DNA from 4 places in the Pantoea agglomerans genome. Region 4 is predicted to be linked to each of the others. Evidence: predicted binding sites of a transcription regulator. Region 4 holds the regulator's gene; each other region holds the start of a gene.

Region 1 (7,554 bases), 2.0 Mb from region 4:
AGGGGTTCGCTATCTTTTTGAGTGTCGTGATACAAACAGCAAAGCGCCTAAATATGTGCAGTTCAGCGATCATATTATTGCCCCGCGCAAATCGAGCCATTTCCATATTTTTACCGGCGATATCTCTCAGGAGGCGCTGCTGAAAGAGATGGATAACTGGCCAACCTATTATCCCTGGCAGCTAACGCAGCAGCAGGTGGTTGATGAAATGCTGCACCACTAATATTACTTAATGCTGCGGTAAAAATGTAATACCAGTCTGTATCGCCGGTATAACCCATATCGATTATTCCAGGGCGAGAAAGCTTGTCTGACGCTATTCAACCAGTCGACGTGTCGCAGGCCTTGCTGCATCAGCTCCTGTGCTGAAAAGCCTCGCCTGCGCAATTAAACGCAGCAGAGAAGATGAGTGCAATAGTATTAACTACAGGTGACCATTCTCTTACTGAATTAAATATATTCCGGCGACGATAGCGCTGACTGAGATAATATGTAGCAGTTCGGTCATGAGCATTTCCTCCAGTGCAGTCTCTTATTTCATTGAAGAAGCCAGAAAGCGATCCGTCAATAAACAAAATTAAATTTATCCGCGCCCATGAGGGGAGCCTCTGGCGAGCAACGGGCGGAGCACCTCTTACAGGATAAGCCAAACGGTAGGGGCGTAATGTTTTATCTTTTACGCTTCGTTCACGTTTCAGCGAGGCAGGGCGCCCGATAAAGCGTCACATCGCTAAACTGAATATACCCAATACGGGTAACTGGAGGTGCGTATGTCAGAACGTCCCGATGATAGCGATCCCATCCCCGGCGACGGCCAGGTCCCAGGCAGCGTAGAGGATATCCCTGGCGGAGATGAGGACGAGATGCCAGAAGATGACGAGTATCTGGAAGATGACATTGAGGATGAGGATGAAGATGAGGATCAAAATCTGAATCCCTGATCGGTAAGCCGTCTGCGGACGGCTTTATTTCTTTAGTCGCGCGCAAAAAATTGCCCGCGTTAGTCAGCGGGCAAGCCCAATTAAGCAGAACTCTCGTTTGCATTACGTAAAGGGTATGCGCATAGCGCCCGATCATCTTCTCACCGGCGCCAGGAGAAAGAAACGCAACAGAAGCGATTCGTCACAGGAAATTCTTATGGGCAAAAAAAAGCCCGCTCGAGGCGGGTAAAAATCGTTACATGGAATCATCCATCTACTAATCAAGACACCGCTCTACGGCTAAGGTTCGAGCGAAGCGGGTTGTTTTTCTTCTTTTTACTGCGACGTAGCGCGATAGCGACGCCACTCTACCAGCGTTCCGAGCACAGAGAGCGCCTGTTCAGACGAGCACAGTAACGGGTAATCTTCGTTCAGAGGTACCAGCTCAAAGCTGTTATGGCTGCGCGCGCGATATTTACGTAGCGCATATTCACCCTCTCCATATAACGCCAGCACCAAATCCCCTGGCTGCGGCGGCAACTCCGGATCGATGAGCAGCAGATCGCCCCGCAGGCATTGCGGCGCCATTGCGCTATCCCACAGCGTCAGGGCAAAGCTGGTGGCCGAATAGCTGCAATCGCTGGCTATCCGCCGCACGATATCAACCTGCGTCGCCTCGGCCAGCCAGTCGCTAATCTGTTCTCTCTCCAGCAAAGGTAGACCCACTGGCATCTGCATTTGTACAGTAAATACCGGCCCATCCCCGTCAACCAGCCATGCGGGCGCGCAGCCCAGTACCTCCGCGAGCCGCAGCAGGTTTTCTCCGCGCGGCAGCGTTTCCTCTTTTTCCCACTGTGATATCGCCACATGGGAAACCGAAATTTTTTCCGCGACTGCTTTCTGCGTCAAATTCAGTGCTTTACGTCGGGAGCGAATACGCTCGCCCGCTGTTTCTTTTTCCATCGTCTTGACATCTCCTGAGAGCCAGACTTAAGTATACTTAAGCTGTGAATTTAAGCAATCTTAAGTTTCGGCGAGGGAGGCGCTTTGCGTATTACGCCTGACGTCAGCAGCCGTTACCCGTCAAGGTTCAGAGGTGAGGCATGGAAAGTAGTTTGATTACCAGTGTTGGCGCGCTAGTTCTTGGGGGCGGAGCGGCCGCACTTTTCTGGAAACCGCTTATCGCGGGCATAGCTTCAATTGTCACCAGCAATCGTGCCGGTGGGGAAATCATTACCAGCTATAAGGAGCAGGTCTTACTGCTGAAGGAGAGCAATGCGCTGCTCCGTCAGGAAAACGATGATTTACGTGTACGCCATGACACTAATTTACGGCGGATATCAACTCTGGAAACCGATTTGCGCTTAATCAAAAACGCGCTCGGCATTCTGGTGGTAATGACCGATGCCGATCAAAACAGCAAGTTCCGTAATGAAATTGACAGGCTGATTTCTACCTTAGAGGAGCATAGCGATGGCAGAGATTCACAGTGAAATAAGACCAGTGACCCACAAACGTAAAATCATGCTGGGCGTGATGATGCTGGTGATGTCGATGGTATGCGTTGTGATGACCATCCTCTTTTTACACGTCAGCAACACGGCTAACCGACAGGTCGAGGATATTCGGCGCGAGGCCCGCGAGTCCGCAGCAAGGCGCGAAGCCAAAGTGGATGAGCTGTCGAAGCAGGTCTCCGTGCTGCAGAAAAAGCTGGATACGCTGCCCGATCAGACGGTCGACAAGGTAAAACGCGTCGTCATACAGGATGAGACTTCTGCGAAGCCGTAACAGGAGAGCCCTATGCGAATTTTCAACCTGATTGGGGAAGGCTTTCATGCCCTCCGATCGTTTATTATCACTAAGGAGTCTGCCATGACCGATACCAGCATCATTAACTCAACCGCTCCAGCGGCTGACGCCGAGCTGCCGCAGTTTGCGATACCGGACAGCAATGTACCGACCGATCCGCAGCTGCAGCGTTTATCTTCTCCCTCAACGGTGGCGCCAGCGACTTCTGAAGAGACGCCAGGGGAAACCCACGCCGCGCCTGATGCGACGGCGCAGCATACGCCGCCGGCGAACAGCGATCAGAGCGCGACGCCGGACGCTGCGGCTGTTCAGCCTGCAGAGCAGAGCGCGGCACCAGACGCCGCCGCCCAGCCCGTTGAGCAGAGCGCGACGCCGGACGCTGCAGCTGCCCAGCCTGCAGAGCAGAGCGCGGCACCAGACGCCGCCGCCCAGCCCGTTGAGCAGAGCGCGGCACCAGACGCCGCCGCCCAGCCCGTTGAGCAGAGCGCGACGCCGGACGCCGCAGCTGCCCAGCCTGCAGAGCAGAGCGCGGCACCAGACGCCGCCGCCCAGCCCGTTGAGCAGAGCGCGGCACCAGACGCCGCCCAGCCCGTTGAGCAGAGCGCGACGCCGGACGCTGCAGCTGCCCAGCCTGCGGAGCAGAGCACGCCCCCGGATGCGGCCGCTCAGCCCGTCGAGCAGGCTGCTGCCGCCAACGCGTCACCCCAGGCGCAGGCACCCGTGGCGGATACCGCTACCCAGCAGGCCAGCGCGCAGGCGGTTAACGCTGCCGAGCGGGCCGCTGCACCCGCAGCCCAGTCTGGCAGCGATGTGGCCGCTGCGCCTGCCGCACAGCCAGCTGAAAAAGAGGAACAAAGCGAATTCAGCGCCGGCGTTAAAGATTTCGGCGCCGCCTTTGATTTCGTACAGCAAGGGATTGAGCATCTGGGTTCGGCGGCGAGAAAAGAGCTGTTTGAACTGGCGCGTAAATATCTGTAATCACTGAGCGGCACGACATGAAAAAGGGGACATTGCGTCCCCTGTTTTTAGAAAATAATCGTACTGCTGCCTGGCCCTGTCTCTTGCCGCAGGGTAAAGCGGATAGTCATCTTCATATCTTTTACCGGCTTGTTCTTCTCATAGCGCCACTGACTGACGGCAGCGATAACATAAGGCTCAAACAGCCCACGCGGCTCTGACTGCAGAATCCGCATTTCGCTCACCTTTCCTTGGGCATCGACGTCAAAAGCGAAGCTGACGAAGCCCGCAATGCGGTGGCTCCAGGCGTAGTAGGGATAAGAGGGACGCACCTGCTTAACCACGTTGGGTTGATTAACGGCGTCAGGTGGCTGAGTGGCGCAGGCGGAGAGCAACAGCGTAGCGATAAGCAGGGCAGGGAATTTCATCTTAACGTCCTGTTAAAACGGCAGTAAGCAGCAATAATAGCGTTGCTCTTGCCAGCTCGCGAGGATCTCCCCGCTTCACTTCCGATTATTCTTAAGGCGGCTTCGTTATAATCCACTACCTTTAATCATTCACGCGAGATATTTATTGGTTAAAACAGCAAAAGGAAAAACAGCATGAGTGATTCAGTGGAAACGAAAAGCAAAACTGACTACCTGCGCGATGTAACCTCGCAGCTGAAAGAGATGCGCCACTATGCGCAAACCAATACCGAAACGCTCTCCAGCCACTGGCTCGCGTTTGATGCCGGCGAATATAAAGACCCGGAATTTGCCGCACGCATTGATGCGCTGCTGAACAAACAGGGCACGCTGCTGGATGATCTAGAGGCCGCGATTCAGGATATAGAGATCGCCATCAACCACAGCGAGCAGGAGAAGTAATCCTGCTCCCGACGGTGGTCGACGCTTAGTCGGCCACCAGCCACATTTCCGCCTCGTCAAACATCTCTTCGACAATGCGCGCCACCGTCGCCTTATCGTTCTTGCTCAGATCGGTTTCGATGGCGTTGCGCTCCATCGGTTTTACGCGCACCTCAGCATCTGGAAAGACGCGCTGCACGCGCTTTTCCAGCTCAGCTAAAATGATCTCACGCGCGCCAGGCAGGCCGGCGACGTTACGCTTATCGTAAATCAATTCCACAAACATACTGGTATTCCATACAGGGAAGAAATTCGCTGGCACATCATACTGTAAATCCAACCAGTGACAAGTCTCTCAGGCGCATTAGCGGCTTTTTTTTCGGCGCACTACGCAAACGGGTGCTGGAGAGCTAAAGGTGGAAGAAAAGAGACGGAGAAGAGGGGGCCGATCAGAGGAAAAAATCAAACCTCTGGAGGTGGAAATCCAGCAACACCTCCAGAGGCGGTGCAAAAGCACCATTCGTTCAAGGACAATCACGACCGAAGTCGTGCAGTAAACTTATACAGATTTGATCAACTTGTACAATTTTTTCCCGAACTATTTTACTGGTTGGAGGTGTTACCGTTATCCAGAGCTCAAAGCTCGTTCTTAATGCAGAACTCTTCCCAGGTCATTCCCAGCGATTCAGCGTGCGATTTCAGATAGTTTTCAATGGCTTCGGCAGCGACCGCTTTGTCCGGCTCGGCCAGCTGGATCGAAAAAATCATGCCGTCGAGATTTTTCTGGCGCAGGAAGGCGGCGTAAATACGTTCCGCATGCCATTCGCGCAGCTGGCGCAGCGACATATTGGCGTGGCGCGCATCGCTCTCCGTCAGTTCATCGAGCGCGGCCTGAAAGTCGGCATGTGCGGTAAAAAACATCTCGCGCGCCTGCGCGTAATAGGCTTCTGGCGTTTTCATAAGGTTTCCTGAAAGAGTTAAGGTGGTGCAGGGCACCAGTGTAACTCAGCCTCCAGCCCTTGTCAGGACGCGGTCAAGACGTGGTCGGGTGGAAAAAAAGTGGCCGCGCGACGCGAAGCAGGGCGCAGACAGCTTGCGGAAAGCAGGCGAAAAATTATAACTTAGCCGCCATTGAAGCGATCTCAGGGATTAACGATGAAAAAGTGGATGCTGACGGCCGCGCTGGCGCTGGCCGGTTGTGCGCAAATCAACAGCTATCAGGATGCGGTGCAGACGCCAGCGCCCGCCAGCCTGCAGGGGACCTGGCAAACGGTCGGCCCGCAGAGCGGGTTACGCAGCGATCGCGCGCTGGGCACGCTGATTGTCAATGCGGACGGCAGCACGCTTGACTGCCGCCAGTGGATGCGCGTTATCGCCAAGCCAGGCAAGCTGACGCTGCTCAGCGGCGATTACGTTAACGTCAATCGCCAGTCGCGTGTGATGCCGTTAGAGCTGGATGGCAGCGAGCTGCGCTATGACGGGCTGACGCTGCGTAAAGTCGAGCGTCCAACGATAGAGTGCCAGCAGGCGCTGGACGAGGTGGCAAAACAGCCGAAAGCGGCGGTTATCCAGAATATCGAACCGGAAATCATGAAGTCCGCCATCACCCAGGCGAACGAAGCGAAGTCGTAATGCTATAGCGCCTTATTCCGTCCCGGCGACGGAATAAGGCGCGTCACGTTACTCCGCCAGCACCCAGACGCTGACGCTGCCGCCGTTGCAGCGCACCACCACCGTGCCCTGTTCATCAGCGGTCAGGATCTCCTCGCGGTGACCTAAAAAGTCGCGCCACGCTTTGCCGGCAAACCCGTCGCCCATCGTCACGCTTTTCTCGCCCTCTTCGCCGTTCGACATAATCACGATGCAGCCCGGCTGTTCAGCGGTGCCGCTGCGGCTGAACGCCACGCAGTTGGGATGATCGAAATAATCCGTTTGCGCGCCCCAGCCATAGGCCTGACGAGCGCGGATCAGCGCTTCCAGCGCCGGGATCGCCGGCATCTCAACGCGGTGGGTTTCGCCGTCGCCGCCCTCATCTTCGTAGCTGGCGCCGAACAGGTCGGGATAAAATACCGTCGGCACGCCTTGCTCGCGCAGCAGGATCAGCGCGTAGGCGAGCGGTTTAAACCAGGCTTCGACCGGCGCTTCCAGCGACTGCAGCGGCTGCGTGTCATGGTTGGCGACAATAGTGACCGCATGCCAGGGATCGGCCTGCACCAGCGAGTTGGCGAAAATCTGGCTGAGATCGTACTCGCTGCCCTGAGTCGACGCCTGGTGAAAGTTCATATGCAGCGGCGCGTCGAACAGCAGGGTTTTGCCCTCGACCTGCTGAATATACTCCAGCAGCCTGTCAGTTTCGAACGACCAGTACTCGGCGACGATAAACATCGGCTCGTCGGCGACTTCCTGAACGTGGTCAATCCACTCCTTATAGAACCAGGCTGGAATATGCTTCACGGCGTCGAGGCGGAAGCCGGTACAGGGCACCTGTTCCCTGACCCAGCGCGCCCAGTATTTTAGCTCTTCACGCACCGCATTATTGCGAAAGTCGATATTGGCGCCCATCAGGTAGTCAAAGTTACCCAGCTCGCTGTCGACCTGATCGTTCCAGCCGTCGGCGGTATAGTCATTGACGATCTTGAAGACGCCGTTCTCATCCGGGTTTTCGATATGATCAACACCGCTAAAGCACTTATAGTCCCAGATGAATTTTGAATATTTACCGGCGCGCGCCGGGAAGCTGAAGCGCGTCCAGGCTTCGCACTCGATAACCTCGTCGCTGATGTCGTCGCGGTTGTCGGGATTGACGCGGTTAACGCGTACGCGCTCTTTCTCATCGGCCCCCATTTTGTGGTTGACCACCACGTCGAGCAGTACGCCGAGGTTGTGCGCGCGCAGCGCCTCCACGGCCGCCTGCAGCTGTTGCTTGTCGCCATATTTGGTGGCGACGCTGCCTTTCTGATCGAACTCGCCCAGGTCGAAGAGATCGTAGCTGTCATAGCCGACGGAATAGCCGCCCGACT
Region 2 (7,554 bases), 990 kb from region 4:
CACTGGCGTCATCAGCTGCACCGCGAACCGGAACTCGGTTATCAGGAGCATAAAACCAGCGATCTGGTCGCGCGGGAGCTGGAACTGGCGGGGCTACAGGTGCATCGCGGGCTGGCAGGTACGGGCGTGGTCGGCACGCTGCGCAACGGCGATGGCCCGGTTATCGGGCTGCGCGCCGATATGGACGCCCTGCCCATTACCGAAAAAGGTGCCCCGCAATGGCGCTCAGCAAATCAGGGCGTGATGCACGCCTGCGGCCACGACGGCCATACCTCGATACTGCTGGCAGCGGCGCTACAGCTGGCGGCCACGCGTCGCTTCCGCGGCACGGTACACTTTATCTTTCAGCCCGCCGAAGAGAATCTTGGGGGGGCGCGCAAAATGGTGGAAGAGGGTTTATTTCAACGCTTTCCCATGGATGCGATCTATGCGCTGCATAACTGGCCGGGCATGCCGGTGGGGTCGCTGGCGGTCAATCCCGGCGCGATGATGGCGTCGCTCGATTCGTTTGAAATTACTCTGACCGGCAAGAGCTGCCACGCGGCGATGCCGGAAAGCGGCGCCGATCCGATGGTCGTGGCCGCTGAACTAATCCTGGCGCTGCAAACCATTCCGTCGCGTCGCCTCTCGCCACTCGCCTCGGCGGTGGTAAGCGTCACGCAGATCCACGGCGGCGAAGCGATTAACGTTATTCCGGAAACGCTGGTGCTGCGCGGTACGGTGCGATGTTTGCAGACCGACGTACGCAACAGGGTACGCGGTCTGATCGAAGAGTTTGTCACTACCCTGCCGCGCCCGTTCGGCGTCAGCGGGGCTATTCACTGGTATCCTGGCTATCCGGTGACCGCCAACCATGCCGAACCGGCTGAGCAGGTGCGCAGGGCGGCGCAGCAGATGTTAGGCGAAGAGCAGGTTCGCTGGCAGGTGAATCCCTCAATGGCGTCGGAAGATTTCGCCTGCATGCTGGATGTCTGTCCCGGCGCCTATTTCTGGCTGGGCGCCGATGGCGCAACGCCTTCTGCGCCGCTGCACAATGCCGAATATGACTTTAACGACGCGCTGATCCCGCTGGGCGTGACGTTCTGGCAGCGCCTGGTCGAACAGGCGCTGCCGCAAAGCTAACCTAAAATCCGGCGTCGCTCAGCCGCATCAGGCCCGCTTCCAGCGACGCGCTCTCGCCGCTGGCGCGCAGGCAGCAGGCGATTTGCAGACGCAGCGACTGCGGCACCGGACACTCTCCCTTCAGCACCCTTTCCGTCCAGCGCGCGGTCGCCTCGGCCGACTTATCCGCCGGCAGCTCCGGCGCCGCTTCCGGCTGGCGCTCTGTCCAGACTTCCGCTTCGCCTCCTGCACCGGGAATAAAGCTGATTGCCGGACAGCGCAGCGGGCTGGCGTAGACCTCTCCTTCCGTGCCGTTCAGCAGAATGGCGGGCGCGTCGATATCGCTAAAGAACTTCGCGACGCGCGGCACATATTCAGGATGCGATACGCTGGAGAGACGCAGCGCTTCGCGTTCGCCGAACGGCGTCGCCAGCTTCACCAGCGTATGGGCGCTGCTGCGCACTCCCATGCGCCAGCGCAGCGAGAGCTGCTGCGCCATTGGCGGGCAGAGATGGTCAATGGTGATAAAGGCGAGATCGCCCCGATCAAGCGCCGCCTGCGCCTGCTGCTGCGTCGTCACCGCCGCGATGCCGAGGGCGGCGAACACCGCCTCGCTGGTGACGCGCGTCGGATCGTCGCTGACGCCGTGCACCAGCACCGGAAAGCCCAGACGGTTAAGCAACAGCGCCAGCAGCGGCGTCAGATTGCCCTGACGACGCGCGCCGTTGTAGCTGGGGATCACAACTGGCTGCGGACGCTGCGCCGGCGCCTGCAGCGACATCATGCGCGCCTGCATCGCCTGATAGAAACCGCGCATCTCCTCTTCGCCTTCACCCTTGATGCGCAGCGCGATCAAAATGCCGCCCAGCTCCAGCTCCGGCACTTCGCCCGCCAGCATCGCCGTATAAAGCGCCTGCGCGGTGGCGAGGTCGAGATCGCGCGCGTGATTTTTGCCGCGCCCGATCTCTTTAATCACTTTGTTCAGTTCCATTCTTCGCTTCCGGTCAGGGGCCGCGCCAGGCGGCGGCCAAAAGTTAGTCAGTGGTTAACGCTTCGCCGCCGGACGCCGGGTGGGACGCCGTTTATTACCGGTCAGCGCCGGCGCGCGTTTCACCTTCAGCGCGGCGGGTGCCTCCGGCTGCTCAATAGGAAACACCGGCAGCGCGGCCAGCAGGCGGCTGCCGTAGGCTTTGCTCAGCAGCCGACGGTCATAGATTACGATTTCGCCGTAGCACTGATGACTGCGGATCAGGCGTCCTACCTGCTGTATTAGCGTAAAGGAGGCGCTCGGCAGGCTTTGCACCTCAAAGGGGTAGCGATTCAGGCTCTTGAGCCATTCGCCCTCGGTCAAAATTACCGGACTGTCCACCGGCGGAAAAGCGATTTTATGAATATGTACCTGGCTCAGCAGCTCGCCTTTTAAATCCAGCCCTTCGGCGAACGACTGCAGGCCGACCAGAATGCTGGTCTCGCCCTGCGCCACCCGTTTGCGGTGCAGCTCCACCAGGCGCGAGCGCGGCTGATCGCCCTGCACCAGCATGGTCAGGCGCAGCTCCGGCAGCTGCGCAACGAACTGCTGCATGGCGCGCCCGCTGGCGAACAGCACCAGCACCCCTTTATGGGTCTCTTTTTTCATCTGCTGGCGGAAAAAGGCCGCCATTTCGGCGATATGTTCCGCCTCGTTAGCCAGCAGCGGCTCATAGCGCATCTGCGGGATCACCAGCTTGCCCTGCTCGACATGGTTAAAAGGCGAGTCGAGCGCCACGAAACGGTCACCGGCTTTCTCGCTCAGGCCGGACATCTCCTGCAGGCGGCCGAAGCTGTTGAGCGAGCGCAGCGTGGCGGAGGTCACCACCACATGGGGGATTTTGCGCCACAGCAGTTTCTCCAGCTGATCGCTGACGCGAATACCGGCGCAGTGAAACAGCAGATGCGGCTGCCCGTCGCGCAGCTCACGCGTGATCCACTTCGACACCGGCGCGCCCGACGCTTTCGGCATTGCCGCCAGCCGCCACAGCTTGCTGACCGATTCGAACCAGCCGAACTGGCGGTTAAGCTGCAGCAAATTGCGGTGCAGGCGCATCAGATCGACGCTGCCGGTCTGTTCGCTGAGGGCGTTAATTAATCCTTCTGCCAGCCCGCGCAGCGCGTCACTTAGCTTAAACAGGCGCGCGCAGAGCGCCAGCAGCTCTTCAGGCAGCTCGCCCAGCACGAAGCGAAACTCGCCCGGCTGATTGTCGGCGGGCAGCAGCGGATTGAGCGCCTGGCTCAGCGTGGTCAGCAGCTCGCGCAGTTCCTCGCAGTGCGCCTTGAGGCGCTCTGGATTGCTGAGCGGCGGCGGCGATTTCGGGCGCATCTGCGTCATAATACCCTCGACCAGCCGCACGAAGAGATCGAGCTGCAAACTGCTCCAGCCAGGCGTGACGTCGGCGCTCATCTCCAGCGCGTCGCGCGCTACCTCCGGCAGATGGTGACCTTCATCCAGCACCAGCATCAGGTGTTTCGGCGGCGGCAGCACCGACTCATTCTCCATCGCCGCCATTACCAGCGCGTGGTTAGCCACCACCACATCTGCCTGCTCGATTTCACGGCGGGCGACGAAGAAGGGACATTCGCGATACCAGCGGCAGTGCGAGCCGAGACAGCTCGCCTTGTCGGTAGAGAGACGCTGCCACAGGCTGTCGCTGATGTTCTCTTCGCTGTGATCGCGCAGTCCGTCCCAGGCGTAGCTGGCGAGCGACTTCTCCAGCCTGCCGCACTGCGTCTGCTCTTCCTGAGTGCCGCTCACCGCCTCGTCGTCGAGATAGAGCAGCAGATCGCCCTGCTGATCGTCGCTGGCGGCCAGCGCCGCCAGATTGCGAGGGCAAACGTAGCGCCCGCGCCCGAAGGCGGCGGTAAAGGTGAGATCGGGAATAATCTTTTTTAACAACGGCAGATCTTTAGTAAAGATCTGATCCTGCAGCGCCACGTTGGCGGTGCTGACGATCAGCGTCTTCTCTTCGGCGCGGCTTGCCGCAATGCCGGGGATCAGATACGAGAGGGTTTTGCCGACGCCGGTCGGCGCCTCAATCGCCAGATGGCGCGCGTCGTCGCCCGCCAGGCACTTCGCCACTTCGGCGATCATCTGGCGCTGCGGCGCGCGCGGAATAAAGTCCGGCACCTGCTGCTGTAGCGCCTTATACCACTGCGCTATCTGGCTTTTAATTGCTGCTGTCAGGGCCATAGTCGTTTTACCGCCGGGTGAAAATGGCCTGTATTTTTACACAGTAATCCGCCAGCGTCAGCTTTGGGGCGCATTTTTTCGCGCCGTCTCGAAGAATTACGCAGCGGAAAAATCTTGTCGTAGCCAGCAGCCGGGCTTCAGCGCTATGGTGTCGCATCACCACCGTTCTCATAAGGAAGAAGAGATGAGAGTTTCCCGCCGCGCCGTTACGGCTGTCTGCGCCCTGCTGCTCTGGTCGGCGCAGGCCGCCGCGCAGCCAACATATCAGCTGGAAAAGGTGGTGGAGCTGAGCCGCCACGGCGTGCGCCCGCCGACGCCGGGCAATCGCAAAGAGATCGAGGCCGCCACCCAGCGTCCCTGGACGCTATGGAGTACGCGCGACGGCGAGCTGACCGGCCACGGCTATGCGGCGGTGGTGAATAAGGGGCGCTGGGAGGGCGAACATTATCGCCAGCTCGGCCTGCTGCCCGCGGGCTGCCCGCAGCCGCAGGATATTTACCTGCGCGCCAGCCCGCTGCAGCGCACCCGCGCCACCGCCGAGGCGCTGGCAGACGGCGCCTTTCCCGGCTGCGGCGTGCCGGTGCATCGCGTGGCGGGCGAAGCCGATCCGCTGTTCCAGACCGACGCCTTCGCCGCGACGGCGATCGATCCCGCGCAGCAGCTGGCGGCGGTCACGGCAAAGGCGGGCGACCTGGCCGCGCGTCAGCAGGCGCTGCAGCCCGCTATTCAGGCGCTGAAGCAGGCGGTATGCCTCTCCGATGACCGCTGCGCCCTGTTCGATCAGCCCTGGCAGATCCGCCAGAGCAAAAGCGGCCACGCCTACATCGCCGGCCTGAGCGTGATGGCGAGCATGGCGGAGACGCTGCGCCTCGCCTGGAGTGAGAACCTGCCGCTCAGCCAGATCGCCTGGGGTCATATCACCCGCGCCGCGCAGATTACCGCTATCCTGCCACTGCTAACGGCGAACTATGATCTCAGCAACGACGTGCTCTACAGCGCGCGAAAGCGCGGCTCAATCCTGCTGGATACCATGCTTAACCATATTGCGCGGGATGACGCAGAACCAAACGCGCGCTGGCTGCTGCTGGTCGCTCACGACACCAATATCGCTATGGTGCGCACCCTGATGGGCTTTAGCTGGACGCTGCCCGGCTACGCACGCGGCAATATTCCGCCCGGCGGCAGCCTGGTTTTTGAGCGCTGGCGCGACAGCGCCAGCAACCAGCGCTTCCTGCGCGTCTATTTTCAGGCGCAAAGCCTGGATGATCTGCGCCATCTGCAGCCGATTGACGCCGCGCATCCGCTGCTGCGCCAGGAGTGGCAGCAGGCGGGGTGCCGCGCGACGGCGGAGGGAACCCTCTGCCCGCTGGCGAGCGCCGTGCGCACCCTGAGTCGGCAGATTGACCAGCAGGCGGTGACGCCTGTCAGCTATGCGCTGCCCTGATCATCCAGCCGCTTGCCCATGCACTGTGATTGCGGCATCGCGGTATAAGGTCCGTACGCGGCAATGGGCTGATAGCCGTGGCGCGCGTAAAAAGCCAGCGCGCGCGCGTTGATGCGCCGCGTTTCCAGCCACAGCTGCCGATATCCCTCCCGCCGCGCCTGTTGCTCAAGAAAGTGCAGCAGCGCCGCGCCAGCGCCCCGGCTTCCGGGCAGCGCGAACATGCGTTTAAGCTCAGCCACGCCGGGCTGTAACGGGCGAAAGGCGCCGCAACCGATCGGCTGCCGCAGCCCATTGCGGGCCACGGCGAAGCAGCGTCCCGGCATCATCATCTCCGCCGCATTAAAACGGGCGCGGCCGCTGCTGCCGGTTAGCTGCGTCAGGGTGTCAGAAAGCTGATCCAGCAGCCAGCGAGCGTCGGGGTGGTCCACCTCTTCACGCGCTACCAGAATCATGGCAGACGCGTCAGCGGTTTAAACATCACCGTTGTCGCCTCCAGCTCGCCCGCGATCGATTCGGCGTAGTCTGGAATCGAGCCGGCGATCTGCCAGCCGAGCGACAGATAGAGCTGCGTGGCGACATCGCCGCTGCGGGTGTCCAGCACCAGCAGCGTTTTCCCCAGCGCCTGCGCCCGCTGCTCGGCCAGCTGCATTAGCTGGCGCGCAATGCCCTGCCGTCGGGCGGCGGGATGCACCAGCAGCTTGCTTATCTCCGCGCGATGGCGGCCGTTGGGCATCCCGGCCGCGCTCAGGGTTAGCGTGCCGACCACCCGCTGGTGCTGGCGCGCGATGATAAGTTCATTCTCGCCTTCGGCGAGGCTGGCTGCGCGCTGCTGCCAGAAACGCGCCATCACCGTGCGGTCCTGCGGATCGGTAAAGCCGATGCTGGCACCGTCCGCCACGCACGCCTGCAGCAGATCGCTGAGGTGACCCTGTTCAATGCGCGCCTGCTCTGCATTAATCCATTCATAAGTCGTCATGGTTTGCACACCGCCAGCAGATAGCGCGCGCCGTCGGTGAGATGCGCCTCAAACGCCGAGCGGCCGGTCAGGTGAAAACGCAGGCAATCGCCGCTCTGTAAGGTCCAGCTCTGGCTCTCCATGGTGACGGTCAGACCGCCCTGCTGCAGCCAGATATGCTGCTCCAGCCCCTGAACAGGGGGCGCATCGTAATCGATACGCGCGCCCGGCCGCAGCTGGCCTTCCACCAGCTCAGCCCGGAAGTGCGCGGCGGGCGGCGAGACGTTGCGGCGCACGAAGCCGCTTGCGTCGTCGCGCCATACCGGCTGCTGTTCCGGCGTCAGCAGCAGATTGACGCGCTCTTCTACTTCACTTAGCAGCCGCGACATGGTAAGACCATAGGCGACGCACAGGCGATTCAATAAGGCAGCCGTTGGGCTGGTTTCGCCGCGCTCAATACGCGACAATGACGCCCGGCTGATGCCGGTCGCGGTGGCAAGTTCATCCAGCGACCAGCCGCGCTGAACGCGGAGTTCCGCCAGGCGAGCCGCAAGGCGTTGTTCAGTCTCTTCAGTCAGCATGATTCTTATCTCATATTTGGGAATAAAATCTCATATGTGAGATTAAGCGTGAAACTGACGCCAGGGTCAACTTGTACATTTAAAAAACATTTGTACAAGTTGATCCTGTTGGTTAAGGTTATTGGATCGCAGTCAGGAAGTTTGGGGAAGTTATGGCCTTTTACAGTATCGGTGACGTCGCCGAACGCTGTGGAATAAACCCAGTCACGCTGCGCGCGTGGCAACGACGCTATGGGCTGTTAAAGCCGCA
Region 3 (7,554 bases), 530 kb from region 4:
CCGCAGGCGCTGGAGCCGCTGGTGGCCAGCCTGCGCGGTGACGAGACGCTGCGCATCGCCGTGGCCGGACTGAAGCACCGCTTTTTCGCCCATGCCGAAGCGCTGCTGCACGGCGATATTCACAGCGGCTCGATTTTCGTCGCCGACAACAGCCTGAAGGCGATCGATGCGGAGTTCGGCTATTTCGGCCCAATGGGCTTCGACGTCGGCACGGCGCTGGGCAATCTGCTGATCAACTACTGCGGCCTGCCGGGGCTGCTGGCCCCGCGCGAGGCGGCGGAAGGGCGCGAGCTGCGTCTCAACGACGTGCGCGAGGTGTGGAATACCTTCTCTGCGCGCTTCCTGGCGCTGGCGCAAGCGAAGACCAGCGACGTGGCGCTCGCCTCTCCAGGCTATGCGCAGGCGTTTCTGCGCAAGGTGTGGGCCGATACCATCGGCTACTGCGGCACCGAGCTGATTCGCCGCACCGTCGGCATGTCGCACGTGGCGGATATGAAGCTGATTAAGGATGAGGCAATGCGCACCGAATGCATCCGCAGCTGCATTACGCTGGGACGCACGCTGATTCTGGCGGCGGATCATATTGAGGACGCCGAGGCGCTGATCGCGCGTATTCGGCAGGCGGGGTAAGGGCAGGCCGCGTCGGTTGACTCCGCGCGAACGCGGGTAACATGGCCCGATCGCAAAGTCGCTCAAGGCATCCCTGCAGGCTCGGCCCGCGACATCCTTGTCGCGGGACGCTTTGCTCTTCGGTCCATGTTACCCGCTAACGGACTGTTGTGCGCTTTGTCGAGTGACAACATCGACAGCTAAGGTTTACGCCGCCTCGCTCTCCCGCGCCGCCTTCACCGCCGGCTGTTTCACCGGAACCGCCAGCGCATCTGCGTCAAACTCATCGACGTTAATGGCGCGCAGACGGCTCGCTTCGGCGCGCGTCAGCACCTCTGCCTCGGCGGCGTTAATCCAGCCCGCTTTCAGCGCCCGCTGCGCCAGCGCATCCAGCCGGGTGAAAGAGAAGTGCTCTTTCTGCTGCTTGCACAGGCGATCGTGAATCGCTTCCGCCGCCATAACCTCCTGCAGCGCCTGCTCAAGCTGGCCTGCCGGATTATGCTCGCTCGGCGTCAGATACTGGCCGCGCCCCAGACGGGTCCGCGTGGCGGAAGGCAGCTGCAGCAGCTTCGCCAGCTTATGATCGAGGCGGTCGCTCGGCGCCGGGCAGTGCTTGCCGCCGGCGAAAATCATCATGCGCAGCGCGCCAGCCACCAGCGGGCTGGGGAAGTTGCGCAGCAGATCCTCAATCGCCTGCTCGGCCTGATGCAGCGCATCCTGCACGCCCCAGTGCAGCAGCGGCAGATCGGCCTCGTGGCGGCCCTCATCGTCATAGCGCTTCAGCGTGGCAGAAGCGAGATAGAGCTGGCTCAGCACATCACCCAGGCGCGCCGAAATCCGCTCGCGGCGCTTCAGGCTGCCGCCCAGCACCGCCATCGACACGTCCGCCAGCAGCGCCAGATTAGCGCTAAGGCGATTAAGATGCTGGTAGTAGCGGCGCGTGGCGTCGCGCGTCGGCGAGGCGCTGCCGCGTCCCGCCGTCAGGCCGAGCCACAGGCTGCGCACGGCGTTGCTGCCGACATAGCCGACGTGGCTAAACAGCGCGGCGTCAAAGGCGTTAAGATCCTGGCTGGCGGCGGCCGCCATCTCCTTCAGTACAAACGGATGGCAGCGGATGGCGCCCTGACCGAAAATAATCATACTGCGCGTCAGAATATTGGCGCCCTCTACCGTAATGGCGATAGGCGCGCCCTGATAGGCGCGGGCAAGGAAGTTATTGTTGCCGAGCATAATGCCTTTGCCGCCCGCGATATCCATGGCGTCCATAATGGCGCGCTGGCCGCGATGGGTGCAGTGATACTTCACAATCGCCGACAGCACCGCCGGTTTTTCGCCCTGCATAATGCCGGTGGTGATCAGCGTCGCCGCGGCGTCCATCACGTAGGCGTTACCGGCAATGCGCGCCAGCGGCTCTTCGATGCCTTCCATCTTGCCGATTGAGACTTTGAACTGGCGGCGGATATGCGCATAGGCGCCGGTGGCCAGCGCCACGCTTTTCAAACTGCCGGTGGAGTTAGAGGGCAGGGTAATGCCGCGACCCACCGACAGGCACTCAACCAGCATGCGCCAGCCCTGACCGGCCATCTGCGGCCCGCCAATAATAAAATCGATCGGCACGAAAATATCTTTGCCGCGCGTCGGGCCGTTCTGAAACGGCACGTTAAGCGGGAAGTGGCGCTTGCCGATTTCCACGCCCGGCGTGCTGGTGGGGATCAGGGCGCAGGTAATGCCCAGCGACTCGGTTTCGCCCAGCAGACGATCGGGATCGGAGAGCTTAAAGGCGAGGCCCAGCACGGTGGCCACCGGCGCCAGCGTAATGTAGCGCTTATTCCAGGTGAGACGCATGCCCAGCACCTGCTTGCCCTGCCATTCACCCATGCAGACCACGCCGGTATCGGGGATCGCCCCGGCGTCGGATCCCGCTTCCGGGCTGGTCAGCGCGAAGCAGGGGATCTCGTCGCCGCGCGCCAGACGCGGCAGATAGTGATCTTTTTGCGCGTCGGTGCCGTAATGCTGCAGCAGCTCCCCTGGGCCAAGCGAGTTAGGCACGCCGACGGTAATCGCCAGAATGCCGGACACGCCCGCCAGCTTTTGCAGCACGCGCGCCTGGGCATAGGCGGAGAATTCGAGGCCGCCATACTCTTTCTTGATGATCATGGCGAAGAAACGCTGCTCTTTCAGGTAGGCCCACAGCTCCGGCGGCAGATCCGCCATCTCATGGGTGATGGCGAAATCGTTCGCCATGCGGCACGCCTCCTCCACCGGGCCGTCGAGAAAGGCCTGTTCGGCGGGCGTCAGGCGTGGCTGCGGATAGTTATGCAGCTTTTGCCAGTCAGGCTTGCCCTGAAACAGGTCGCCTTCCCACCAGGTGGTGCCGGCGTCGATCGCCTCTTTTTCCGTGCGCGACATCGGCGGCATCACCTTCTGGAAGCGCTGCAGCATCGGTTTCGAAAAGAGCGAGCGGCGCAGGGAAGGGAGGTTAAACGGCAGCAGAAGGATCGCCAGCGGCAGCAGCAGCCAGGGCGTCCAGATATGCGCCGCGGACCAGGCGGCGGTCCACAACAGTAAAATTGCGCTGCTCGCCGCCAGAGAGACGCGGTGATAAAAGAGGGCGCTGATTAATACCAGCGTCGCGAGGATCGACACAACCATCATAATCACGGCTCCGTAAGTAGTAAGAGGTCTGACCTGTTCTCTGTAGAGGTGTATGACACTGGCGGTTAATTAGCAATTTGTTTACATCGCAATTACAACCTTACTCACAAAATCGTTAAATCCGCTGCGCTGGCGGCGCAGGCTTTCGCGCGGCGCGCGCTTTGCGCCAACCCGCCATTCCGTTAAACTTGCAAAGTCACTCTTTTACTAACAAGGACATCCCTATGTACCAGGACATCATTCGCTCCGAGCTGAATGAAGCAGCGGATACGCTTAATAACTTTCTTAGCGACGAGGCGAATATTCACGCCATCCAGCGCGCCGCGGTGCTGCTGGCCGACAGTTTTAAAGCGGGCGGAAAAGTGCTCTCCTGCGGCAACGGCGGCTCGCACTGCGACGCCATGCACTTCGCTGAGGAGCTGACCGGCCGCTACCGCGAAAACCGTCCGGGCTACCCGGCGATCGCCATCTCTGACGTCAGCCATCTCTCCTGCGTCAGCAACGATTTCGGCTACGATTACGTTTTCTCACGCTATATCGAAGCGGTAGGGCGTCCGGGCGATGTGCTGCTGGGGCTGTCGACCTCCGGCAACTCCGCCAATATCATCAAGGCGATCGAGGCGGCGCGGGCGCAGGGCATGAAGGTGATCGCCCTGACCGGCAAAGATGGCGGCAAGATGGCCGGTTCGGCGGATATCGAAATTCGCGTGCCGCACTTCGGCTACGCCGACCGCATTCAGGAGATCCATATCAAAGTTATCCATATCCTGATGCTGCTGATCGAAAAAGAGATGGTGAAGTAAGGGTTCAGCCGCCATCTTGCTGGCTGGCGGCTTTTCTGACTAAGGCGGTAGCTATGTGCGAATTGCTCGGGATGAGCGCCAACGTTCCAACCGATATCTGTTTCAGTTTTACTGGCCTGGTGCAGCGCGGCGGCGGAACCGGGCCGCATAAAGATGGCTGGGGCATTACCTTTTATGAAGATCGGGGCTGCCGCACCTTTAAAGATCCGCTGCCGAGCTATAACTCACCTGTGGCGCGGCTGGTGCAGGAGTATCCGATTAAGTCCCATTCGGTAGTGGCGCATATCCGCCAGGCGAATCGCGGGCCGGTCTCGCTGGAGAATACCCATCCTTTCACCCGCGAACTCTGGGGACGCAACTGGACCTATGCCCACAACGGTCAGCTAAAGGGCTATCGCCAGCTGGAAACCGGCCATTTTCGCCCGGTCGGCGAAACCGACAGCGAGAAGGCGTTCTGCTGGATCCTGCACAAGCTGGCGACGCGCTATCCGCGCACGCCTGCCAACTGGCCGGCGGTATTTCGCTATGTGGCGCAACTGGCGGGTGAACTGCGGCAGAAAGGGGTGTTCAATATGCTGCTGTCGGACGGGCGCTATCTGATGGCGTTCTGCTCGACCAATCTCTACTGGATCACGCGCCGCGCGCCCTTTGGCAAAGCGCAGCTGCTCGATCAGGATGTGGAGATCGATTTCCAGCAGCACACCACCGCCAACGACGTGGTGACGGTGATTGCGACGCAGCCGCTGACGACCAATGAAACCTGGCAGCGGATCGTGCCAGGCGAGTGGGCGTTATTCTGCCTTGGAGAGCGCCAGGAATGATTTAGAGGCGGCTTCGGGATTGACGATCGCCGGGCTGCCGCTGTTCATCACGTAGCTGCCGCTGGCAACGTTGACCGTTGGCGGCTGATGGTATTTCGCAAACCAGGCATAGCCCGGCTGCAGCTCGCGCCAGAAGCTGGCGTAGGTGGAGTAGCGATGGCGCTGCATATTGGCGTCGGTCATGCGGAACGGGAAGATGCTGATATTCACCTCTGACTGGCCGTTACGCAGCGCTGCGTTCACGTAGGTGAAGATCTCATCCATGTAGGCGTCGGTCATGGCGTAGCAGCCAATCGACTTGCAGTCGCCGTGGATCATCAGGTAGTTGCCGGTGTAGGCGTGTTCGCGATCGTACTGGTTAGGAAAACCGACGTTGATGGCGCGATAGAAACGGCTATCCGGCTTGAGCTGATTGAGCCTGACGCTGTAAAAACCTTCCGGACTTTTGAAATCCCCTTCGCGGCGCTTCGGGCCGAGGCCGCCGGAAAAGTTACAGATGCGGTAGGTATCAAGCAGGCGGAATTCGTTGCCGATTTTGCCGTAAAGCTCCAGGGTGCGCTCTTCCTTGAAAATCTGAATATAGACCGGCGTGCCGAGTAGCTGTTTCTTTAATTCTTTGCTCACCGGCGTCGACATCTGCTGCGTCGGCTCGGGAGTCATTGCCATGCTGAGGGCTGGCATCAAAATCATCGCAAACAGAAGTGCGATTTTGCCCATGCTGTGTATACCTTGAGTGAAGAGAACGATGACGCGAGAGGCGTCTGGGACTTGCATTATCGGAAAACTCCGCTACCGCAGCGCAACATTAGCATTGTCTGTTTTTTTATCAAGACGCCGCCCGGTAAATTCGCGTATTCCTCAAGATATGACGGCCAGAAATTTGTAAACTTTAGTGGCGAAGAGGGGTAAATCCGCTTTTCAGAGCCGCCTGACGCGGCGGACTGACGGCGGCGCTTTTGCATCTGTACATCTATACAGTATCATAAGGCGTGACGAAAAGCGGATGGCGGGCAAGCGTGAAAATCATACATGTCGATATGGACTGCTTCTATGCAGCGGTGGAGATGCGTGACAACCCGGCGCTGCGCGATATCCCTATTGCTATCGGCGGCAGCCGTGAACGGCGCGGCGTGATCAGCACCGCCAACTACCCGGCGCGCAAATTTGGCGTACGCAGCGCGATGCCCACCGCCATGGCGCTAAAGCTCTGCCCGCATCTGAAGCTGTTGCCGGGACGTTTTGACGCCTACAAAGAGGCGTCGCAGCAGATCCGCGAGATTTTCCTGCGCTATACCCCCTTAATCGAACCCTTATCGCTGGACGAAGCCTATCTGGACGTCACCGACAGCCCGCACTGCCACGGCTCCGCCACGCTGATCGCCCGCGAGATCCGCGCCACCATTCAGCGCGAGACGGGGCTGACCGCCTCGGCCGGCATCGCGCCGATTAAGTTTCTCGCCAAGATCGCCTCCGATCTCAATAAGCCTGACGGGCAGTACGTTATTACGCCGCAGGAGATGCCCGACTTTCTGCTGTCGCTGCCGCTGGCGAAGATCCCGGGCGTCGGCAAGGTGGCAACGAAAAAGCTTGAGGAGATGGGGCTGCATACCTGCGCCGACGTGCAGAAAGCCGACGTGGCGCAGCTGCTTAAGCGCTTCGGCAAGTTTGGCCGCGTGCTCTGGGAGCGCAGCCACGGCATCGACGAGCGCGGCGTGGTGGTAGAGCGCGAGCGCAAATCCGTCGGCGTCGAGCGCACGCTGGCGGAGGATATTCACAGCTGGGACGCCTGCCTGGAAATTATCGATTTTCTTTACGCGGAGCTGGAGCGCCGCCTGACGCAGGTGCGGCCCGACAGGCAGATCGCGCGGCAGGGGGTGAAGCTGAAGTTCAACGATTTTCAGCTGACGACGCAGGAGCATATCTGGCCGGAGCTGAACAAAGAGGATTTGATCGCGGTGGCGCGCAAAACCTGGGATGAGCGCCGCGCCGGACGCGGCGTGCGGCTGGTCGGGCTGCACGTAACGCTGCTCGATCCGCAGCTTGAGCGGCAGCTGCTGCTGGGGCTGTAGTCAGACAGGGAAAAACCAGTACGCACCTCATCCCTGAGGTGCGCCCGTATCGGGCCAACGCACGGCGTTTTTGTCCCTGGCGCGGGACGCTTTGCTCTGCGGGCAAGGCTATCCGCTTGCTAAGCCATTGTGCCTTCTGCGCATCTTAAGGTGCCGGATAGGTGTAGCGGCGGTGAATCGCCTCAATCCCTTCCAGAACCTCCGCGTCCAGCGTCAGGTTGAAGCTGTCGATATTGGTCTTCAGCTGCTCCATCGTGGTGGCGCCCAGCAGGGTGCTGGCGACGAACGGCTGCTGACGCACATAGGCCAGCGCCATCTGCGACGGATCCAGGCGATGCTTCTGCGCCAGCGCCACATATTCGGCAATCGCCAGCTGCGACTGCTCGCCGCTGTAGCGCGTAAAGCGGCTGAACAGCGTATTGCGCGCCCCGGCTGGTTTCGCGCCGTTCAGATATTTGCCGCTCAGGGTGCCGAAAGCGAGGCTGGAGTAAGCCAACAGCTCAACGCCTTCATGCTGGCTGATTTCCGCCAGGCCCACCTCAAAACTGCGGTTCAGCAGGCTATAGGGATTCTGAATGGTCACGATGCGCGGCAGCT
Region 4 (7,554 bases):
AACATCACCGAAACCGGCAGCATCTGGATATCGAGCTGAGGGTTGTTACGGTGCAGATCGAGATACTCGTGAAAAATCTTCACCGATTCGGTATTCGGCCCAAAAGCGGGGAATACGCGCGGGCCGTCGTGAATAAACACGTGGCGCGGCAGTATCGAGCCGTCAATCTCCAGTGGTGACAGCGGATCGGGCAGATTATGCTTCAGACACTGCTGGCGCAGCGTCAGCAAATCCGCCTTGGAATCGTATGGCAGCACGTACATAATCGGCCGCGTTGGATCGAGTCCATGTTCGGAAACGGGATCGCCCGGAATAGCCTTCGTTTTTACCAGAACAGAGAGTGGTAAATTCAACAATTTATAATAAAGTTTACGCCAACCTGACATAGACAACATGAAGCCTCTTGTTAGCAAAGCGCCGCAAGCATATCAGAAAGTGCTGCGAAGATCTGTGGTGGTGCCAAACGCACCTGGCCCAGACATTGACGTCAAACAACCTAAAGGGTTCCCTCGCAATGGCAAGTAATACCACCGGTTTGCTCAGGATTGTAAAAGCGGCAGGCTACTCGTGGCAGGGGCTGCGCGCCGCCTGGCAGCATGAAGCCGCGTTTCGTCAGGAGGCCACGGCCGCCATCGTCGCTATCGCTATCGCCTGCTGGCTGGATGTCGACACCGTCGCGCGCATCCTGATGATTGGATCGGTGGTGCTGGTGATTATTGTCGAGATCCTCAACAGCGCAATCGAAGCGGTGGTCGACCGTATCGGCCAGGAGCGTCACCCGCTGTCGGGACGAGCGAAAGATATGGGCTCCGCCGCCGTTTTGCTCGCTATTATACTGGCGCTGTTCATCTGGATCGCGCTGCTCTGGACGCATTTGCGGTAGGCTTTCCACAATGGCCCAAACGGCTGTTATTTCCCTGGGTTTTGGTTTTCATTTCACCAATACCTGTATATACTCACAGCGACTGTATAAACAACCAGGGGGCGGGATGAAAGCATTAACCACCAGGCAGCAACAGGTTTATGACCTGATTCGCGACCATATCAACCAGACGGGCATGCCGCCAACGCGTGCGGAGATCGCCTCGCAGCTGGGGTTCCGTTCCCCCAACGCCGCCGAAGAACACCTTAAAGCGCTGGCGCGTAAAGGCGTTATTGAGATCGTTTCTGGCGCATCACGCGGCATTCGCCTGCTGATGGAAGAGGAAGAGTCCAACGGGCTGCCGTTAATCGGCCGCGTCGCCGCTGGCGAGCCGCTGCTGGCTCAGGAACATATTGAGACGCACTATAAAGTCGATCCCGACCTGTTTAAGCCCTCTGCTGATTTCCTGCTGCGCGTTGCCGGTATGTCGATGAAAGATATCGGCATTATGGATGGCGATCTGCTTGCGGTGCATAAAACGCAGGATGTGCGTAACGGTCAGGTTGTTGTGGCGCGTATCGATGACGAAGTCACGGTAAAACGCTGGAAAAAGCAGGGCACCGTGGTTCATCTGCTGCCGGAAAACAACGACTTCGAACCGATTATCGTCGATACCCGCACGCAGTCGCTGACCGTTGAAGGTCTGGCAGTGGGCGTGGTGCGCAACGGCGAGTGGCTCTGACCGCTCGCCTTCAGACGCCTGTATCGCTTCGCCAGGCGTCTGTACGATAATCTTTTCACGCGCCTCCTCCTGCGGCTAGCGCCGCATTGAGGCCGCCTCGCTCCTTTTTACGTTTTCAGGCATGGACCGGCTGATGCGTCTCTTCTCTGCTGACGATCGACAACTCTGGCGGCTGGCGCTGCCGATGATCCTCTCTAATATCACCGTGCCGCTGCTCGGCCTGGTGGACACCGCCGTTATCGGCCATCTCGACAGTCCGGTTTACCTTGGCGGCGTAGCGATTGGCGCGACCGCGACCAGCTTCGTCTTTATGCTGTTACTCTTTTTACGCATGAGCACCACCGGCTTTACCGCGCAGGCCTTTGGCGCGCGCGATGCGCAGGCGCTGGCGCGCGCCCTGACGCAGCCGCTGCTGATGGCGCTGCTTGCGGGCCTGCTGTTTATTCTGCTGCGCGATCCGCTTAGCGCGCTGGCGGGTCGGCTGGCGGGGGGCAATCCCCAGGTGCTGGAGCAGGCCGCCATCTTTATCCATATTCGCTGGCTCAGCGCGCCGGCAACGCTGGCAAATATGGTTATCCTCGGCTGGCTGCTGGGCGTGCAGTATGCCCGTGCGCCGGTTGTGCTGCTGGTGGTGGGCAACACGGTAAATATTCTGCTCGATCTCTGGCTAGTGCTCGGTCTGAAGTGGGGCGTGGCCGGCGCGGCGACCGCGACGGCGCTGGCGGAATATGTCACGCTGGCGGTAGGGCTGGCGATGGTATGGCGGGTTCTGAAGCTACGCGGCATATCAATGACGATGCTGAAGAGGAGCTGGCGCGGCGATATCCGCCGCCTGCTGCGCCTTAACCGCGACATTATGCTGCGCTCCCTGCTGCTGCAGCTCTGCTTTGCCTCGCTGACGCTTATCGGCGCGCGCCTGGGGCCAGAGATCGTCGCCGCCAATGCCGTCCTGCTGATGTTTATCACCTTTACCGCCTATGCGCTCGACGGGTTCGCCTATGCGGTGGAAGCCGTTTCCGGCGAGGCCTATGGCGCGCGCGACGGCGACAGGCTGCTGTCGGTATGGCACGCCGCCTGTCGTCAGGCGGGCATGGTTGCGCTCGCCTTCGCGCTAATCTATGCGGCGAGCGGTGACGCTATTGTGTCGATGCTGACTTCGCTGGCGTCGCTGCAGCAGCTGGTCGATCGCTATCTTATCTGGCAGATCATTCTGCCGCTGGCTGGCGTGTGGTGCTATCTGCTGGACGGGCTGTTTATCGGCGCGACGCGCGGGCGCGAAATGCGCAACAGCATGGCGGTGGCCGCGCTCGGTTACTTCCTGACGCTGCTGACCTTGCCCTGGCTGGGCAACCACGGTTTGTGGCTGGCGGTAACGGTTTTTCTTGCGCTGCGCGGCGTTTCGCTTTGGTGGATCTGGCGGCGCGAATGGCGCCTAAGCCGCTGGTTTGCAAACTGATTATCGCGCGCAGCGGCAGCCTTAACGCGCTGCGCTAAACAGATTATTCTGTATTTCTGCGGCAGTTGCCGATTCGTCTACTATAATTAACTTACAACAGCGCGACACAGCAGCGCTTTGTATTGTCGTATCACCATTATGTGGTGGTATGTAAAACTAAGGATGACGTGGAGGTCTGACATGAACAAAGACGAAGCGAGCGGTAACTGGAAGCAGTTTAAAGGTAAATTCAAAGAAAAATGGGGCAAGCTGACCGACGATGACATGCAGGTTATCGAAGGCAAACGCGATCAGCTGGTCGGCAAAATTCAGGAACGCTACGGTTACGCTAAGGATGAGGCCGAGAAAGAGGTCTCAGACTGGGAAAGCAATAACAAAGATTACCGCTGGTAATCTTCTCGCTCAGGCCTCGCCTGAGCGACCGGCACAGGGACGTGCTGCTTAGCCTCTTCTTCCGCGCTTTTTCCCTTCTGATTCATGATCGTGCCCGCAGCTATCCTTATGCGTACAGGCTTCAACTTCCGCACAGCTCATGCAGAGACCGTGCGCCTCAATCACGCTGTGCCGTAGCGTAAAGCTCGCCTCGCCAGCCAGATCGGCAATAATATTCTCTACGCCCTGCGCCTGCTTTTCCGTGACCGCCGCGCAGCGATCGCAGACCAGCATCACTGAGGTATGCGCCGGCGCTTCAAAATGGTGGCAAACCACATAGCTGTTGTTTGACTCCACGCGGTGAATAAAGCCCTGTTCCAGCAAAAATTCCAGCGCGCGATAGACCGTCGGCGGCTTTGCCTGTGGCTCGCTGGCGCGTAGCTGATCCAGCAAATCATAAGCGCTAATCGATCCATGCTGCGCAGCCATCAGACGTAACACCTCAGCGCGCTGCGCTGTCAGGCGCACCCCGCGTTGCAGACAGAGCTTCTCTGCCTGGGTCATGATTTTATCTGGCGTCATTGTCGACATGGTGATTCTCCGCTAAAAACGAGATGTTATCTTATCACACCCGATGCGCTTGCGCTCAGGTTGCGCGCTTTCAGAGCCGAACCTGTCATCTTCCATTAATATCAATACATTAGGCTGGCCGCTGGCTGGTGAACTCGCTTCGCTAATGCTAATCAGTGCCAACATTGTTAAGACATAAATTAACAAAAAGAGAGTTTTGCTTTACAACTCACCAGGTTAAGCACTAATGTTCAAGAGGCCTTAAGCAACTGCTGGCCTCAATATCCTTTTTGATTATCCCCCTAAATAATAAAAGCGCCGATTTGTAGCTAAAACATCCAATCCGGCGAATAACAGTGCTGTTTCAACTGAATTCACAGCAATGAACCGTTAGCCGCGATACACAATAGCGCTAACGACAAATTCCGATGATGAATGTTTTCCTGATCAAGGTGATGGCAGACAAATGGCGAACAAAACCACCCGGCGCTCTGCGCTTTTATATCCTGCTGTTTTAAACGCGCTCTTTCTCTCCTCTTCCGCGATGGCTGCGGGAACCTGGTATGACGCGCGCAACGACGCGATGGGCGGTACCGGCGTCGCCTCCTCGACGTGGAGCTCCGCCGTGCTGGCGAACCCGGCGCTGATGACGCGTGCGCAGCCGGACGACAATGTCGGCATTATCTTTCCCTCTGCTGGCCTGCAAATTACCGATAAAGACAAGATGGTCGATAAGGTCGATGACATCAGCGATACCGTTAATCGCTATCGTGACGTTATCAACGGCCTGACCTTCCGCGACTATCTTAACGGCTATCCGCAGCTTAAAGCGGCGTCACGGGACGTGGCGAACCAGCTGCGCGATCTGCGCGGTAACAAGGCCAACGGTACGGCGGGCGTCGCGCTGGCGGTTACGGTCCCTAACGAAACCCTGCCGTTTGCGTTTATCACCAAGGCGTACGGCACGGTTCACCTGCGTGCCAACGTGGCGCAGAGCGATATCGACTATCTTAACGGCGTAGCGGACGGCACCCGTATTCCCGTACCGGGCGACCAGAATAATTTGCGCTCCAGCGCAAACGGCCTGGCGGCGCTGGTCACCGATTACGGTATCGCCGTGGCGCACGAGTTTAACGTGGCGGGCCATCCGGTTTCGCTCGGCGTGACGCCGAAAATTCAGAAAACCTGGCTCTATAACTACACCGCCAGCATCTACAACTACGATAAAAACGACCTCAACGGCAGCCGCTACCGCAACGATAATACCGGCTTTAACGTCGACGCTGGTTTAGCGACGCCGCTGGGCGATAACTGGACGCTGGGCGTTACCGGGCAGAACCTGGTGTCGCGCGATCTGAAGACCAAAGAGACCAACGGCTATCGCGACACCTACCAGATCCGTCCGCTGGTGACCTCTGGCCTCTCCTGGAGCGGCGGTCCCTTTACCGCGGCGCTGGATGTGGATCTCACCGAAACGAAACGCTTTAAGTCGGAAGAGAGCAGCCAGTATGCTGGCGTCGGTGGGGAATACCGTGTGCTGGACTGGCTGGCACTGCGCGCTGGCTACCGCGCGGATATGAAATCCAACGATGAAAATGTCTTTACCGCCGGTTTTGGCGTATCGCCGTTCAGCAATGCGGTGCATCTGGATCTGGCTGGTTCAGTGGGCGACAACAATACCTGGGGCGCGATGATGCAGCTCGGGTTTAACTTCTGATCGGCGATGCTTAGCCGTCTCTAAACCGGGCGACGCAGAGTCGCCCGGCACCCTGTTAATGTGCTATCATTGCGCAGATTATCATCACCCTTAACGGATTTTCTGCGCTTCATGAGCAACTCTTTCTCCTCGCAACGTTTTTCCATCGCGCCGATGCTCGACTGGACCGACCGACACTGTCGCTATTTTCATCGTCAGCTGACCGGCGACGCGCTGCTCTACACCGAAATGGTCACCACCGGTGCCATTATTCACGGCAAGGGCGACTATCTGGCCTACAGCGAGGCGGAACATCCGGTTGCGCTGCAGCTTGGCGGCAGCGATCCGGCGGCGCTGGCCCAGTGCGCGAAGCTGGCAGAAGAGCGTGGCTACGATGAGGTGAACCTCAACGTCGGTTGTCCCTCCGATCGCGTTCAGAATGGGCGTTTCGGTGCCTGCCTGATGGCGGAAGCTTCGCTGGTGGCTGAATGTATCGACGCGATGCGTCAGGTGGTTTCAATACCGGTGACGGTAAAAACCCGCATCGGCATCGACGATCAGGACAGCTACGCATTTTTGACCGATTTTGTCGGCACCGTCGCGCAGCGCGGCGGCTGCGACACCTTTATTATCCACGCGCGTAAAGCGTGGCTTTCCGGCCTGAGCCCCAAAGAGAACCGGGAAATCCCGCCGCTCGACTATCCACGCGTCTATCAGCTGAAGCGTGATTTTCCTCAGCTGACGCTCGCCATCAACGGCGGCGTAAAATCGCTGGAAGAGGCCAAAGTCCATCTGCAGCATCTCGACGGCGTAATGATGGGCCGTGAGGCCTACCAGAATCCCGGCCTGCTGGCGCAGGTGGATCGCGAGCTGTTTGGCCGTGATGCGCCGGTAGCCGATCCGGTGGCGGTGGTGCGCAGCATGTATCCCTATATTGAGGCGGAGCTGGCGAAGGGCACCTATCTTGGCCATATCACGCGTCATATGCTCGGCCTGTTCCAGGGGATTCCCGGCGCGCGCCAGTGGCGTCGCCATCTGAGTGAAAACGCCCACAAGCCGGGCGCAGACGTGCGCGTGCTGGAAGCCGCGCTGGCGCTGGTGGCGGACAAGATCCCGCAGGAAGCCTGATCGCCTGCGGCAGTCGATAAAAACCAGCCTGAGTGCTGGTTTTTTTTACGCCAGAATTCAGGGAAATTCACCATTGCTGCCAGCGTTACTTTGGCCGTTTTGCTTACAGGACAATAAGTTACACTCTGGCACGCTTCTTGTAATAAGGCTGTAGAACTAACAAGAGGAGTAACAACGTGGAAATTCTGTTTGTGCTGGGCTTTTTCCTGATGCTGCTGGTGACGGGCGTCTCGCTGCTGGGCGTGATGGCGGCGCTGGTGGTCGCTACCGTGGTGATGTTTATCGGCGGCCTGTTTGCACTTGTAATCAAATTGTTGCCCTGGCTGGCGCTGGCGCTGGTGGCCGCCTGGGCATATCGCGCCTTTTGCGGCGACGGTCGTGAGCGTGCGCGCCGCAAGCTGCGCCGCAAAATCAGCAGGTTAGAGCGACGCCGCGGCTATTAATTGCGGGTGAGATCACAGAGTGACAGATTGCTTATGCCTGTTTTGCAATTAAACATATTTTTTACTTATGTTTTCTGCCAGGATAACTGTCGTTGAGTCGACATGAATTCATCGCCGCTGTCCCTACACCAGCGCGAACGATAAAAAGAAAAGGGGCTTCCTACGGGAAGCCCCGTTTGCGTTCAGGGCTCATGGGATCAGCAGGCTAGAGCCTTGGGTGCTGCGGCTCTCCAGCGTGCGGTGCGCCCGCTCCGCCTCTTTCAGCGGGAATTTCTGCTGCTCCGG

The links. Region 4 encodes LexA, which represses DNA repair genes until DNA is damaged. Its sites were predicted from a motif close to TNCTGTATGTACATACAGNA; they were not measured.
Region 1: a site for LexA is predicted at 5,084-5,103, ahead of LB453_RS10280 (DinI-like family protein). Genes of this name have one in related genera too.
Region 2: a site for LexA is predicted at 4,351-4,370, ahead of dinG (ATP-dependent DNA helicase DinG). Genes of this name have one in related genera too.
Region 3: a site for LexA is predicted at 5,849-5,868, ahead of dinB (DNA polymerase IV). Genes of this name have one in related genera too.

Annotation. Positions count from the first base shown of each region.
Region 1 is NZ_CP083809.1:1,612,909-1,620,462, forward strand. It holds gene zinT (metal-binding protein ZinT) at 1-223, shown strand, start outside; gene LB453_RS10245 (hypothetical protein) at 771-941, shown strand; gene LB453_RS10250 (helix-turn-helix domain-containing protein) at 1,257-1,883, opposite strand; gene LB453_RS10255 (hypothetical protein) at 2,024-2,413, shown strand; gene LB453_RS10260 (hypothetical protein) at 2,394-2,708, shown strand; gene LB453_RS10265 (hypothetical protein) at 2,793-3,707, shown strand; gene LB453_RS10270 (TonB family protein) at 3,755-4,114, opposite strand; gene LB453_RS10275 (hypothetical protein) at 4,289-4,555, shown strand; gene LB453_RS10280 (DinI-like family protein) at 4,581-4,820, opposite strand; gene LB453_RS10285 (DUF6388 family protein) at 5,171-5,494, opposite strand; gene yedD (lipoprotein YedD) at 5,690-6,166, shown strand; gene amyA (alpha-amylase) at 6,215-7,554, opposite strand, start outside.
Region 2 is NZ_CP083809.1:2,741,085-2,748,638, forward strand. It holds gene LB453_RS15865 (M20 aminoacylase family protein) at 1-1,122, shown strand, start outside; gene ybiB (DNA-binding protein YbiB) at 1,124-2,092, opposite strand; gene dinG (ATP-dependent DNA helicase DinG) at 2,147-4,324, opposite strand; gene LB453_RS15880 (histidine-type phosphatase) at 4,509-5,768, shown strand; gene LB453_RS15885 (GNAT family N-acetyltransferase) at 5,753-6,220, opposite strand; gene LB453_RS15890 (GNAT family N-acetyltransferase) at 6,217-6,744, opposite strand; gene LB453_RS15895 (helix-turn-helix domain-containing protein) at 6,741-7,304, opposite strand; gene LB453_RS15900 (MerR family transcriptional regulator) at 7,457-7,554, shown strand, end outside.
Region 3 is NZ_CP083809.1:3,199,040-3,206,593, reverse strand. It holds gene mtnK (S-methyl-5-thioribose kinase) at 1-630, shown strand, start outside; gene fadE (acyl-CoA dehydrogenase FadE) at 817-3,264, opposite strand; gene lpcA (D-sedoheptulose 7-phosphate isomerase) at 3,489-4,067, shown strand; gene LB453_RS18065 (class II glutamine amidotransferase) at 4,121-4,888, shown strand; gene dpaA (peptidoglycan meso-diaminopimelic acid protein amidase) at 4,859-5,605, opposite strand; gene dinB (DNA polymerase IV) at 5,926-6,957, shown strand; gene LB453_RS18050 (NADP(H)-dependent aldo-keto reductase) at 7,103-7,554, opposite strand, start outside.
Region 4 is NZ_CP083809.1:3,733,529-3,741,082, reverse strand. It holds gene plsB (glycerol-3-phosphate 1-O-acyltransferase PlsB) at 1-386, opposite strand, end outside; gene LB453_RS20580 (diacylglycerol kinase) at 515-883, shown strand; gene lexA (transcriptional repressor LexA) at 990-1,604, shown strand; gene dinF (MATE family efflux transporter DinF) at 1,738-3,060, shown strand; gene LB453_RS20565 (CsbD family protein) at 3,241-3,453, shown strand; gene zur (zinc uptake transcriptional repressor Zur) at 3,502-4,023, opposite strand; gene LB453_RS20555 (conjugal transfer protein TraF) at 4,469-5,719, shown strand; gene dusA (tRNA dihydrouridine(20/20a) synthase DusA) at 5,831-6,826, shown strand; gene pspG (envelope stress response protein PspG) at 7,003-7,269, shown strand; gene LB453_RS20540 (quinone oxidoreductase) at 7,459-7,554, opposite strand, start outside.